3 regions of the Micromonospora sp. NPDC000207 genome follow, and region 3 is predicted to be linked to each of the others. Evidence: predicted binding sites of a transcription regulator. Region 3 holds the regulator's gene; each other region holds the start of a gene.
What was found. The regulator HrcA, encoded in region 3, represses chaperone genes, less so after heat shock. The targets are predictions, from matches to a motif close to GGTTNGCACNCTCNNNNNGAGNGTGCNAACC.
Positions count from the first base shown of each region.

Region 1: groL (chaperonin GroEL) is a predicted target of HrcA. The motif match lies at 1,571-1,601, and genes of this name have one in related genera.
Region 2: groES (co-chaperone GroES) is a predicted target of HrcA. The motif match lies at 1,717-1,747, and genes of this name have one in related genera.

Region 1 is NZ_JBEPEQ010000003.1:129,976-133,911, reverse strand. It holds gene ABT336_RS02245 (cold-shock protein) at 32-232, shown strand; gene ABT336_RS02240 (hypothetical protein) at 366-1,523, shown strand; gene groL (chaperonin GroEL) at 1,798-3,420, shown strand; gene ABT336_RS02230 (S8 family serine peptidase) at 3,561-3,936, opposite strand, start outside.
Region 2 is NZ_JBEPEQ010000155.1:1,402-5,337, reverse strand. It holds gene ybaK (Cys-tRNA(Pro) deacylase) at 1-109, opposite strand, end outside; gene ABT336_RS25260 (THUMP-like domain-containing protein) at 178-1,458, opposite strand; gene groES (co-chaperone GroES) at 1,889-2,197, shown strand; gene groL (chaperonin GroEL) at 2,268-3,914, shown strand.
Region 3 is NZ_JBEPEQ010000008.1:62,538-66,473, forward strand. It holds gene ABT336_RS04220 (16S rRNA (uracil(1498)-N(3))-methyltransferase) at 1-631, opposite strand, end outside; gene dnaJ (molecular chaperone DnaJ) at 633-1,772, opposite strand; gene hrcA (heat-inducible transcriptional repressor HrcA) at 1,829-2,851, opposite strand; gene ABT336_RS04235 (DUF4870 domain-containing protein) at 3,059-3,793, shown strand; gene hemW (radical SAM family heme chaperone HemW) at 3,818-3,936, opposite strand, start outside.

The DNA of each region.
Region 1 (3,936 bases), on a different contig from region 3:
TCCAGCGCCGTGCAGAGTGAGGAAGTGCACCGTGGCACAGGGCACCGTGAAGTGGTTCAACGCCGAGAAGGGCTACGGCTTCATCGCCGTGGACGGCGGGCAGGACGTCTTCGTTCACTTCTCGGCCATCGAGATGGACGGCTACAAGGCGTTGGACGACGGGCAACGAGTCGAGTTCGAGATCGCGCAGGGGCAGAAGGGGCCGCAGGCCGAGCGGGTACGCGCCGTCTGATCGGGACCACCGGGGCCGGCACGCCCCCCGGTCGGCGGTGGAGATCTCACCCCATCCGCCTGAGGGGATGCGTGTCCGGCGTTCGCCGGGGAGGATCATGAGCCGTTCCAGCCGTTGCTGCTGAGGAGGCCTCATGACCGACCAACCGCCGCCCGGGCCGCCCAGCCCTCCGTTCGGCCACCCGGCCCCGGGGTCGGACCCGTACGGGCAGCCACCGGTCTCCGGCCAGCCGATGTACCCCGGTCAGCCCCCGTACCCCGGTCAGCCGTACCCGGGTCAGCAGTCGGGCCACCCGGGTCAGCCCCCGTACCCCGGTCAGCCGTACCCGGGGGCGGCATACCCCGGAACGGCGTACCCGGGTCAGTTTCCCCAAGGAGCGGGGTACGCGCCGTACCCGGGAGCGGTCCATCCCGGACCGGGGTATGGCTGGAACCCGAACGACCCGCTGGTGAACCCGCCCGGCGGCGAGTTGAGCGGCTGGTGGAGCCGGTGCATCGGGGTGGTCCGCCGGGGTTGGGTGGTGTTGCTGCCGCTGCTCCTGATCACCCAGGTCCTGCCGGCGATCATCATGTCGGTCCTGGTCCTCGCCCTCGGGCCGGCGCTCGGTCTGACGACCCCACAGGTGACGAGCGAGACGACGGCGCTGCCCGACGGCCTCCTGCGTGACATGAGCATCTTCGTCACGACCATCACCGCCTCCGCCATCCTCATCGGGCTCCTGCAGAGCGTGGGTTGGGCGGCGGGGACCTGGGTGATCACCCGGCAGGCGGTCGGTGAGTCGGTGACCCTCGGGTCGGCCCTGCGGTACGGACTGAGCCGGGCTCCCGGCCTGTGGGGCTGGACCCTCCTGGTCGGGCTGCTGGTCTTCGTCGGCATCTGCCTGTGCTTCCTGCCCGGCGTCTACCTCGCCGCCGCGTTGAGCCTGGCCGGTCCGGTCTACCTGTTCGAGCGGAGCAACCCGATCGGGCGCTCCTTCCAGATGTTCCACTCCTCCCGGTTCGGGATGCTGGTGGGTCGGCTGGCGTTGATGGCGGTGGTGGTGATCGGGATCCCCCTGACTGTCGACCTGTTCCGGCAGATCGGCATGCAGGCCTTCAGCGAGGCTCCGTTGGCCTGGCCGATCGCCTCGCCGGGGGAGGCGGTGGGGGCCCTGGTGGTCACCGCCGTGGCGTCGGTGTTGACCCTGCCCGCGTACCTGTTCCAGCAGGTCGCGCTGGTTGTCACCTATGCCGAGCAACGGATTCACGAGGGGCCGGTGGACAGCGCCCGACTCGCGGCTGAACTCGGGTGAGGGCAGGCATCGTGCTTGCACTCGGCAGGGGAGAGTGCTAAACAAGTCATTGGCACTCGCACACCGCGAGTGCCAATGGTCGGGGCGGTAGGGCCACGATCGTGCGCTGTCTCTGTGGATGGCGGACGGGACGTGGCCGGTCGTCGCGGGCTATCCGGCCCGGCCGACGGATGTCGTTGTCACGCGACGGCGACGTCCCAAGGTGCGTACACCAGGCGGCCCATCCGGGACACACACTCGGGTGGCCCGTGAGTGTCCAGGAGGACAACGCCGTATGGCCAAGATTATCGCCTTCGACGAAGAGGCTCGCCGCGGTCTCGAGCGGGGCATGAACCAGCTCGCCGACGCCGTAAAGGTGACCCTCGGCCCCAAGGGCCGCAACGTCGTGCTCGAGAAGAAGTGGGGTGCCCCCACCATCACCAACGATGGTGTGAGCATCGCCAAGGAGATCGAGCTCGAGGACCCGTACGAGAAGATCGGCGCCGAGCTGGTCAAGGAGGTCGCGAAGAAGACCGACGACGTCGCCGGTGACGGCACGACGACGGCGACCGTCCTGGCCCAGGCCCTCGTCCGCGAGGGTCTGCGCAACGTGGCCGCCGGTGCCAACCCGATGGCCCTCAAGCGGGGCATCGAGGCTGCGGTCGCCAACGTCTCGGAGGAGCTGTCCAAGCTCGCCAAGGACGTCGAGACCAAGGAGCAGATCGCCTCCACCGCCTCCATCTCCGCTGGTGACACCAGCGTCGGCGAGATCATCGCCGAGGCGATGGACAAGGTCGGCAAGGAAGGCGTCATCACCGTCGAGGAGAGCAACACCTTCGGGCTGGAGCTGGAGCTCACCGAGGGTATGCGCTTCGACAAGGGCTACATCTCGGCCTACTTCATGACCGACCCGGAGCGTATGGAGGCCGTCTTCGACGACCCGTACATCCTGATCGCGAACAGCAAGATCTCCTCGGTCAAGGACCTGCTCCCGATCCTGGAGAAGGTCATGCAGTCGGGCAAGCCGCTGCTGATCATCGCCGAGGACCTGGAGGGCGAGGCCCTAGCCACCCTGGTGGTCAACAAGGTCCGTGGCACCTTCAAGTCGGTCGCCGTCAAGGCGCCGGGCTTCGGTGACCGCCGCAAGGCCATGCTGACCGACATCGCCATCCTCACCGGTGGCCAGGTCATCAGCGAGGAGGTCGGCCTCAAGCTGGACGCCGCCGACGTCGAGATGCTGGGCCGCGCCCGCAAGGTCGTGGTGACCAAGGACGAGACCACCATCGTCGACGGTGCCGGCGACGCCGACCAGATCCAGGGCCGGGTGAACCAGATCCGGGCCGAGATCGACAAGAGCGACTCCGACTACGACCGGGAGAAGCTGCAGGAGCGGCTGGCCAAGCTGGCCGGTGGCGTTGCGGTGATCAAGGTCGGCGCGGCCACCGAGGTCGAGCTGAAGGAGCGCAAGCACCGCATCGAGGACGCCGTCCGCAACGCGAAGGCCGCCGTCGAGGAGGGCATCGTCCCGGGTGGTGGCGTCGCGCTGGTGCAGGCCGGCAAGAGCGCCTTCGACAAGCTGGACCTGACCGGCGACGAGGCCACCGGGGCCCAGATCGTCAAGATCGCCCTGGACGCCCCGCTGCGGCAGATCGCCGTCAACGCGGGCCTTGAGGGTGGCGTGGTCGTCGAGCGCGTCCGCAACCTCGACGCCGGGCACGGCCTCAACGCCGCCTCCGGTGAGTACGTCGACCTGCTGGCCGCGGGCATCATCGACCCGGCCAAGGTGACGCGCTCGGCGCTGCAGAACGCGTCGTCGATCGCCGCGCTCTTCCTCACCACCGAGGCCGTCGTGGCGGACAAGCCGGAGAAGAACCCGGCCGCCCCGGCTGCTCCGGGTGGCGGGGAGATGGACTTCTGAGTCCAGCTTCACCAACGCCGAACGGGGCGGGCCGCTGACGCGGTCCGCCCCGTTCCGTCTCCAGCGGTACAGGGGGCGGCGTGCCCAGGTGGCGGGTGACACCGCGTCCCGGAGCCGTCGCCAGCACCAACCCGCGCGGGTCAGCCTCGGGCGGCCCGGACGGCGGCGTACGCGTCGACCAGACCGGCACCGGTGATGGCGGCGTCCCCACCGCACCGGTCCGCCCGGTCCCCGGAACGGTAGGTCGGCTGGGCGGGGGTGGCGGTCTCCCGCAGGATCTGCCGAGTCCGGTCCAGATCACCGACCAGACCCGGGTTCGCCGACCACATCAACGCCACCACCCCGGCGACCTGCGGAGCCGCCATCGAGGTGCCGTCCAGGGAGGCGTACCCCCCGCCGGGCATCGCGGAGAGCACCCCCGCGCCCGGCGCGACCAGATCCGGTTTGGCCTGCCCGTCCGCCGCAGCTCCGCGGCTGGAGAAGAGGGTCACCCGGCGTTGCCGGTCCACCGCCCCG
Region 2 (3,936 bases), on a different contig from region 3:
CCGACGCCCCGTAGTGCGGCGCGTCCGGCGACACGTCGTACTGATGAAGGCGGTGGGTGATCCCCTGTCGGGTCAACAGTGCCGTCGCCGGCGTACCCCGTCCCGCCATGCCCCCACGCTATACCCGCCCCGCCCCGCCGTGCCCTGCCCGCCGTGTCCTGTCGGCCGGCGGGTGGTTCAGACCGGTCGGCAGACCAGGACGGTGGGGGCGGCGGCGACCCGGGTCAACACCAGGCTGGCCGGGAGGTCACCGGCGAGCCGCAGGTCGCGGCGGAGCTTCTCGGGCTCCAGGGCAGACCCGCGCTTGAGGATCTCCACCCGGCCGACCCGCCGCTCCCGCAGCAGGCCCCGGAGCCGTTTGAGGGAGAACGGCAGCACGTCGGTGACCTCCAGACACCGGGCGTACGGGGTGTCGACGGCCCGGTCGGCGTAGAGGTAGGCGATCGTCGGGTCGGCGAGGGTGGCGCCCAGTTCGGTGGCGAGTTCGGCGACCAGGTGGGCGCGGACTACTGCGGGGTCGGGGTCGTACAGGTAGCGACCGACCGGCCCGACTGGTGCCTCGGCCGTCCCGTCCCCGGTCAACCCGTACCCTCCGGTCACGCCACCCACCCCCGCCCCGCTTCCCGCCGCCGCCCCCGCTGATGGTCGGTGAGAAGGGGAGCCTTCTATACCGCAGGCGTTAACAGGGGGCCCTTCCTTTCGGAGGAGGGTGGCGCGGCGGGGGGACTCGGCGAGGGGGCCGCACCAGAGGGCGGCCTCGACCAGGTCACCGCCCACGCTCACCCACTCGGCCTCGGCCCCGGCCGGGATCAGCGCGTGGTCGATCCCCGGGGCCACCTTCACCACTGTGCGGGGGACCCGTTCGGCCAGCCCGGTGACGAAGTCCCAGGGCGGGGAGTACGAGTTCGGGTCGAAGATCCGTCGACCGGTGCCGCCCCGTCGACGGGCCGGGTCGCAGAAGACCGCGTCGACTGTGGTCACGTCGAAGGTGGTGGCGTCGCCGCAGGTCACTGTGAACAGGTCGGCCAGCCCGGCGGCCTCGGCGTTGGCGGCGGCCATCGCGGCGGTGAGCGGGTCGGCCTCCACGCCGTACACCCGGATGCCGCAGCGGGCGGCGGCGAGCGCGTCGGCCCCGAGGCCGCACCCGAGGTCGGCGAGGGTCCGCACCCCGGCGGCCCGCAGCCGGTCGGCCCGCCGCCGGGCGACGACCCCCCGGGTGGCCTGTTCCAGGCCGGGGCGGGTGAGGAACATCCCGGCGGCGGCCGGGCCGAACTTCCCGACCGCCCGCCGGCGCAGCTCCGCCTGGGTCAGTGCGGCGGCGGCGAGGCCGGGTGCGACGCCCGTCGTGCGGAGCGCCGCCGCCGCGTGCAGCGGGTCACCGCCGGCCAGCCGCGCGGCCTCGGCGAGCACCGCCGACCCCTCGGGGGTACGCAGCGCGGCAAGCTGTTCCAGATCCACCCGGCCATTGTCGCGGGCCGGTCGACAGCCGACGTCCCCACCCGTCGGCCCCGACTGTTCCGTCGATTCCGTCGGTGTCCAACCGGCTCCTGCGTCGCAGGGTGGGGATCCGGTCACGCTCTGGCGAGCGACTGTCGGCGTGTTGCGGTCGTCAGTGCGAAAGCCTGGCGGCGGTGGTCGAGGGGGTGGCGGGGGTGGACACGACGGGGGTCTGGTTGGCACTCTCCTTGACGGAGTGCTAGCCGAGGAATAACCTGCGATTAGCACTCTCACCCTGAGGGTGCCAGCGTCCTGACCCCTGTGGTCGGGGTGCTGAACGCCAGGCGGACCGACACCCGCGACGACGGCCCCGCCCGGTGGCATGTGGCAGATTGACGCTGGTCGGATTGTCGACCGGCTACGAAACTCAATACCCCAGGAGGGTATGCCCGTGACTACCGCGACCAAGGTTGCGATCAAGCCGCTCGAGGACCGGATCGTGGTCCAGGCGAACGAGGCTGAGACCACCACTGCGTCGGGCATCGTGATTCCCGACACCGCCAAGGAGAAGCCGCAGGAGGGCACCGTCCTCGCCGTCGGCCCGGGTCGTATCGACGACAAGGGCAACCGGGTTCCGGTCGACGTGCAGGTCGGCGACGTCGTCCTCTACTCCAAGTACGGCGGCACCGAGGTCAAGTACGCCGGCGAGGAGTACCTGGTCCTCTCCGCGCGCGACGTCCTCGCGGTCATCGAGAAGTAACCAACCGATCCGTGTCGCTGCCCCGGTCCGGCTCGCCGGGCCGGGGCAGCGACGCTTCGAAGGGACATTGATGGCGAAGATCCTGAGCTTCTCGGACGACGCCCGGCACCTGCTGGAGCACGGTGTCAACGCCCTCGCGGACGCGGTCAAGGTCACTCTCGGCCCGCGCGGGCGCAACGTCGTCCTGGACAAGAAATTCGGTGCGCCGACGATCACCAACGATGGTGTGACCATCGCCAAGGAGATCGAGCTCACCAACCCGTACGAGAACCTCGGCGCGCAGTTGGTCAAGGAGGTGGCGACCAAGACCAACGACGTCGCCGGCGACGGGACCACCACCGCGACCGTCCTGGCCCAGGCGATGATTCGCGAGGGTCTGCGCAACGTGACCGCCGGATCGAACCCGATCGGGCTGAAGCGTGGCCTGGACGCCGCCGCGCAGAAGGTCTCCGAGGCCCTGCTGGACCGGGCGGTGGAGGTCTCCAGCAAGGAGTCGATCGCGCACGTCGCGACGATCTCCGCGCAGGACGCCACGATCGGCGAGCTGATCGCCGAGGCGATGGAGCGGGTCGGCCGCGACGGTGTGATCACCGTCGAGGAGGGCTCCGCCCTGCACACCGAGCTGGACGTGACCGAGGGTCTCCAGTTCGACAAGGGCTTCATCTCGCCCAACTTCGTCACCGACGCGGAGTCCCAGGAGTCCGTCCTCGAAGACGCGTACATCCTGATCACCACGCAGAAGATCTCGGCGATCGAGGAGCTGCTGCCGCTGCTGGAGAAGGTCCTCTCCGACAGCAAGCCGCTGCTGATCGTCGCCGAGGACGTCGAGGGACAGGCGCTCTCCACCCTGGTGGTCAACGCCCTGCGCAAGACCGTCAAGGTCTGCGCGGTGAAGGCCCCCGGCTTCGGTGACCGCCGCAAGGCGATGCTCCAGGACCTGGCGATCGCCACCGGGGCCGAGCTGGTCGCCCCGGAGCTGGGTCACAAGCTCGACCAGGTCGGCCTGGAGGTGCTGGGCTCGGCCCGGCGCATCGTCGTCGACAAGGAGACCACCACCATCGTCGACGGTGGCGGGCAGTCCTCGGAGGTCTCCGACCGGGTCGCGCAGATCCGCAAGGAGATCGAGGCCACCGACTCCGACTGGGACCGGGAGAAGCTCTCCGAGCGGCTCGCGAAGCTCTCCGGCGGCGTCGCCGTCATCAAGGCCGGGGCGGCGACCGAGGTCGAGATGAAGGAGCGCAAGCACCGCATCGAGGACGCCATCGCCGCGACCAAGGCTGCCGTCGAGGAGGGTACGGTCCCTGGCGGCGGTGCCGCCCTGGCGCAGATCCTCCCGGTGCTCGCCGACGACCTCGGCTTCACCGGTGACGAGAAGGTCGGTGTCTCGATCCTGCGCTCCGCGCTCGTCGAGCCGCTGCGGTGGATCGCCTCGAACGCCGGTCACGACGGGTACGTCGTGGTCCAGAAGGTCGTCGGCCAGGAGTGGGGCAACGGCCTCGACGCCGCCACCGACTCCTGGGTCGACCTGGCCAAGAGCGGCATCATCGACCCGGTGAAGGTGACCCGCAACGCGGTCACCAACGCCGCTTCGATCGCCGGACTGGTGCTCACCACCGAGAGCCTGGTGGTGGAGAAGCCGGAGAAGGCCGAGCCGGCCGCCGCCGGTGGTCACGGCCACTCGCACGGCCACGGCCACCAGCACGGGCCGGGCTTCTGACCCACCCGCACCTCGTGCAGTA
Region 3 (3,936 bases):
CGGTGAACGTCGTCAGCTCCGGCTCGCTCACCCCGCCCTCGGGGCCGACGACCAGCACGATCTCACCTGTCTCGGGCAGCTCGGCGGTGCTCAGCCGCTCCTGGGCACCCTCGTGCAGGACGAAGGCGGCGGCGGCTCCGGCCACCCGCCGAGCCACTGTCGACGTCGACTCGTCGGGCGCCCCGGCCACCACCGGCAGCCACGCCCGGCGGGCCTGCTTGGCCGCCTCCCGGGCGGTGGCCACCCACTTCTGTCGGGCCCGTACGCCCCGCTCCCCGCGCCACTGCACCACGGAGCGGGACGCCGCCCAGGGCACGATCTCGTCCACCCCGGTCTCGGTCATCGCCTGGACGGCCAGCTCACCCCGGTCGCCCTTGGCGATGCCCTGCACCACCACCAGCCGGGGGACGTCGGCGTCGACGTACCCCCGGGAGGTGACCTCGATCTCCAGGCTGCCCCGGCCGACGAGGGTGACCACCGCGGCGGCGGTCCCGCCCCGGCCGTCGGCGAGCAGCAGCTCCTCGCCGACCCGCAGCCGTTGGACGGTGGCCGCGTGGTGCCCCTCCGGGCCGTCCAGGGTGAGCACGTCCCCGGTCGGCAGCGCGTCGACCAGGAACAGCGGTGCCGACACGTCAGGCGTGCCCGTTGAACGCGTCGCGCATCCGGGAGAAGAAGCCGCCCTGCTTGCTCAGCTCGGCGACCTCCTCGCCCCGGGTCTTGGCGAAGTCGCGCAGCATCCGCTCCTGGTCGGCGTCGAGCTTGGTCGGGGTCCGTACGTCCAGGTGGACGTAGAGGTCACCCCGGCCGGTGCCGCGCAGGTGCGGTACGCCCCGGGCCCGCAGGCGCAGGGTGCTGCCCGGCTGGGTGCCGGCCTTGACGTCGACGGCCTCCTCGCTGTCGAGCGTCTTGATGGTCAGCCGGGTGCCGAGGGCGGCGGCGGTCATCGGCACCGTCACCCGGCAGTGCAGGTCGTCGCCCTTGCGGGAGTAGACGTCGTGCGGCCGTTCGTGGATCTCGACGTACAGGTCGCCGGGGGTGCCGCCGCCCGGGCCGACCTCGCCCTGCTGGGCCAGCCGGATCCGCATGCCGTCCTCGACCCCGGCAGGGATCTTGACGGTGAGCGACCGGCGGGTCCGGACCCGCCCGTCACCGGCGCAGGTGGGGCAGGGGTGCGGGATGGTGGTGCCGTACCCCTGGCAGACGGTGCAGGGCCGGGCGGAGACCACCTGACCGAGGAAGGTCCGCTGCACCGACTGCACCTCGCCCCGACCACCGCACGCCTCGCAGGTGTCCAGGTGGGTGCCGGCGGCGGTGGCCGCCCCGGAGCAGGTGGTGCAGAGCACCGCGGTGTCGACGGTGATCGGGGCCTCCACCCCGAAGGCCGTCTCGTGCAGGTCGAGCTCCAGCCGCAGGATCGCGTCGGCACCCGGACGGGTACGCGGTCGCGGCCCTCGGGTCGCGCCACCGGCACCACCGAAGAAGGCGTCCATGATGTCCTGGAACCCGGCGAACGGACCGGCTCCCGGCCCACCCGGGCCGGCGCCCCCGCCGCCCGGAGCCAGCGGGTCCCCGCCCAGGTCGACGATCTGCCGTTTCCGGTCGTCCGAGAGGACCTCGTACGCGGCGTTGATGTCCTTGAACTTCTCCTGGGCCTCCGGATCCGGATTGACGTCCGGATGGAACTGCCGCGCCAGCTTGCGGTAGGCGCGCTTGATCTCGTCGTCGGAGGCTTCCCGGCTCACGCCGAGGATGCCATAGTAGTCCCTGGCCACTGCGTCCCGTGTCCTCATGTTCGTCTCGCTCTGCGCCGATCGTCGGCCCGACTGGATCAGTTCTGGGCCAGCAACTCGCCCACGTAGCGTGCCACGGCTCGTACCGTGGCGATGGTCCCGGGGTAGTCCATCCGGGTCGGCCCCAGCACACCGAGCCCACCCACGATGGTGGCACCCGGCCCGTAGCCGGTGCTGACCACGGAGGCGGCCCGGAGATTGTCTACTTCGTTCTCGTCGCCGATCAGCACCCGGGTGGTGCTCGGCTCGGCCTCACCGATGAGCTTGAGCAGGACGACCTCCTCCTCGAGCGCCTCCAGGATCGGCCGCAGCGACCCCTGGAAGTCGAGCAGGCCGCCCCGGGTGAGGTTGGCGGTGCCGGCCAGCGCAAGCCGCTCCTCGTGGCGCTCGACCAACGTCTCCAGCAGCACGGTGGAGAGGGTGGTCATGGCCGGCCGCAGCTGCGTCGGTGCCTCGTCGACGAGCACCTGGACCAGCGGCGGGGTCTCCGACAGCCTGGTCCCGACGAGCTTCTCGTTCATCAGCCGACGCAGGTCGGTGACGTCGTCGGCGGGGACCGGGGCGGGCAGCTCGACGAGCCGTTGCTCCACCCGCCCGGTGTCGGCGATCATCACCAGCATCAGCCGGGTGGTCGAGATCGGCACCAGCTCCAGGTGCCGGACCGAGGAGCGGGCCAGGCTCGGATACTGCACCACCGCCACCTGCCGGGTCAGCTGGGCCAGCAGCCGCACGGTGCGGTGCACCACGTCGTCGAGGTCGACAGCGCCCATCAGGAACCGCTCGATGGCCCGCCGCTCGGCCGGACTCAGCGGCTTGACCCGGGACAACCTGTCGACGAAGAGACGGTATCCCCGGTCGGTGGGGACCCGGCCGGCGCTGGTGTGCGGCTGCCGGATGTAGCCCTCCTCCTCCAGGACCGCCATGTCGTTGCGGACCGTGGCCGGGGAGACCCCGAGCTGGTGCCGCTCGACCAGGGCCCGGCTGCCGACCGGCTCCTGAGTGGCGACGTAGTCCTCGACGATCGCGCGCAGTACGGCGAGTTTGCGGTCGTCGAGACCCATCTCCCACCTCCCGTCCCGCGCCGGTCGACCTCGACCGCGTCGCGCCCTGGCACTCGACTGTAGCGAGTGCCAGTCTACGTCCGCTGCCCCCACCGGCGCGATGATCAGTGACGGACCACCCGTACGTCGATGTCCGGGTGGAGCCCGGCGTCGGGCGGGCCGGTGTTGCGCTGGTGAAGGTTGCCAGGTGGGCCTACCGTGTCCGTCATGACCGAACCGCCCCGCCCGCCCGGATCGGGCGATCCCGGCCGTCCGGCACCGGACCCGACGGCTCCGCTGCCCCCCACCCCACCTTTCTCTGCGGCCGAGCCGCCACCCTCGACGGGGTCGGCCGGTCACGAACAATCCACGGCACCACTGTCCGGGACGTCCGGTCCCGGTGGGTACCCCCCACCCGGTGGGTTCGGTTCACCGGAGCAGCCGGACTCCGGCGGCGGATACCCACCACCGGGTCCCCCGCCCGGCGGCTATCCCCCACCCGGCGGGTCGTACCCACCCGGTGGCGGCTACGACCCGGGCGCGCCCGGCGGCTACGGCACCGGCCCGGCCGGCTACGGCCCCCCGCCGCCCGGCTACGGCCCCCCGTCGGGTCTGAGCAGCGACGACAAGACCTGGTCGCTGATCGCCCACTTCGGCGGGGCGGCGGGCGTCGTGGTCGGCGGTGGTCTGCTCGGCTGGGTGGCCCCACTGGTCGCGATGATGGTCCGGGGACCGCAGTCGGCCACCGCCCGGGCGCACGCCGTGGCCGCGCTGAACTTCCAGCTCACCTGGGTGATCGCGCTCGCGGTGAGCATCGTGCTGGCCATCATCACCTGCGGCCTGCTCGGCTTCCTGCCCTTCGTGGTCGGCCTGGTCCCGCTGGTCTTCGGGATCATCGGCGGGCTCAAGGCCAACGAGGGCCAGCTGTACCGCTACCCGATGACGTTCACCTTCGTGAAGTGACCCACAGCGTCGTCCGCGACCGGCTCACGGCAGCAGGTCGCGGACGACGGCGTCGGCCAACAACCGCCCCCGCAGGGTGAGCACGGCCCGACCGGCGGCGAACCGGGACGCGTCGAGCAGCCCTGCGGCCAGAGCCCGGTCGG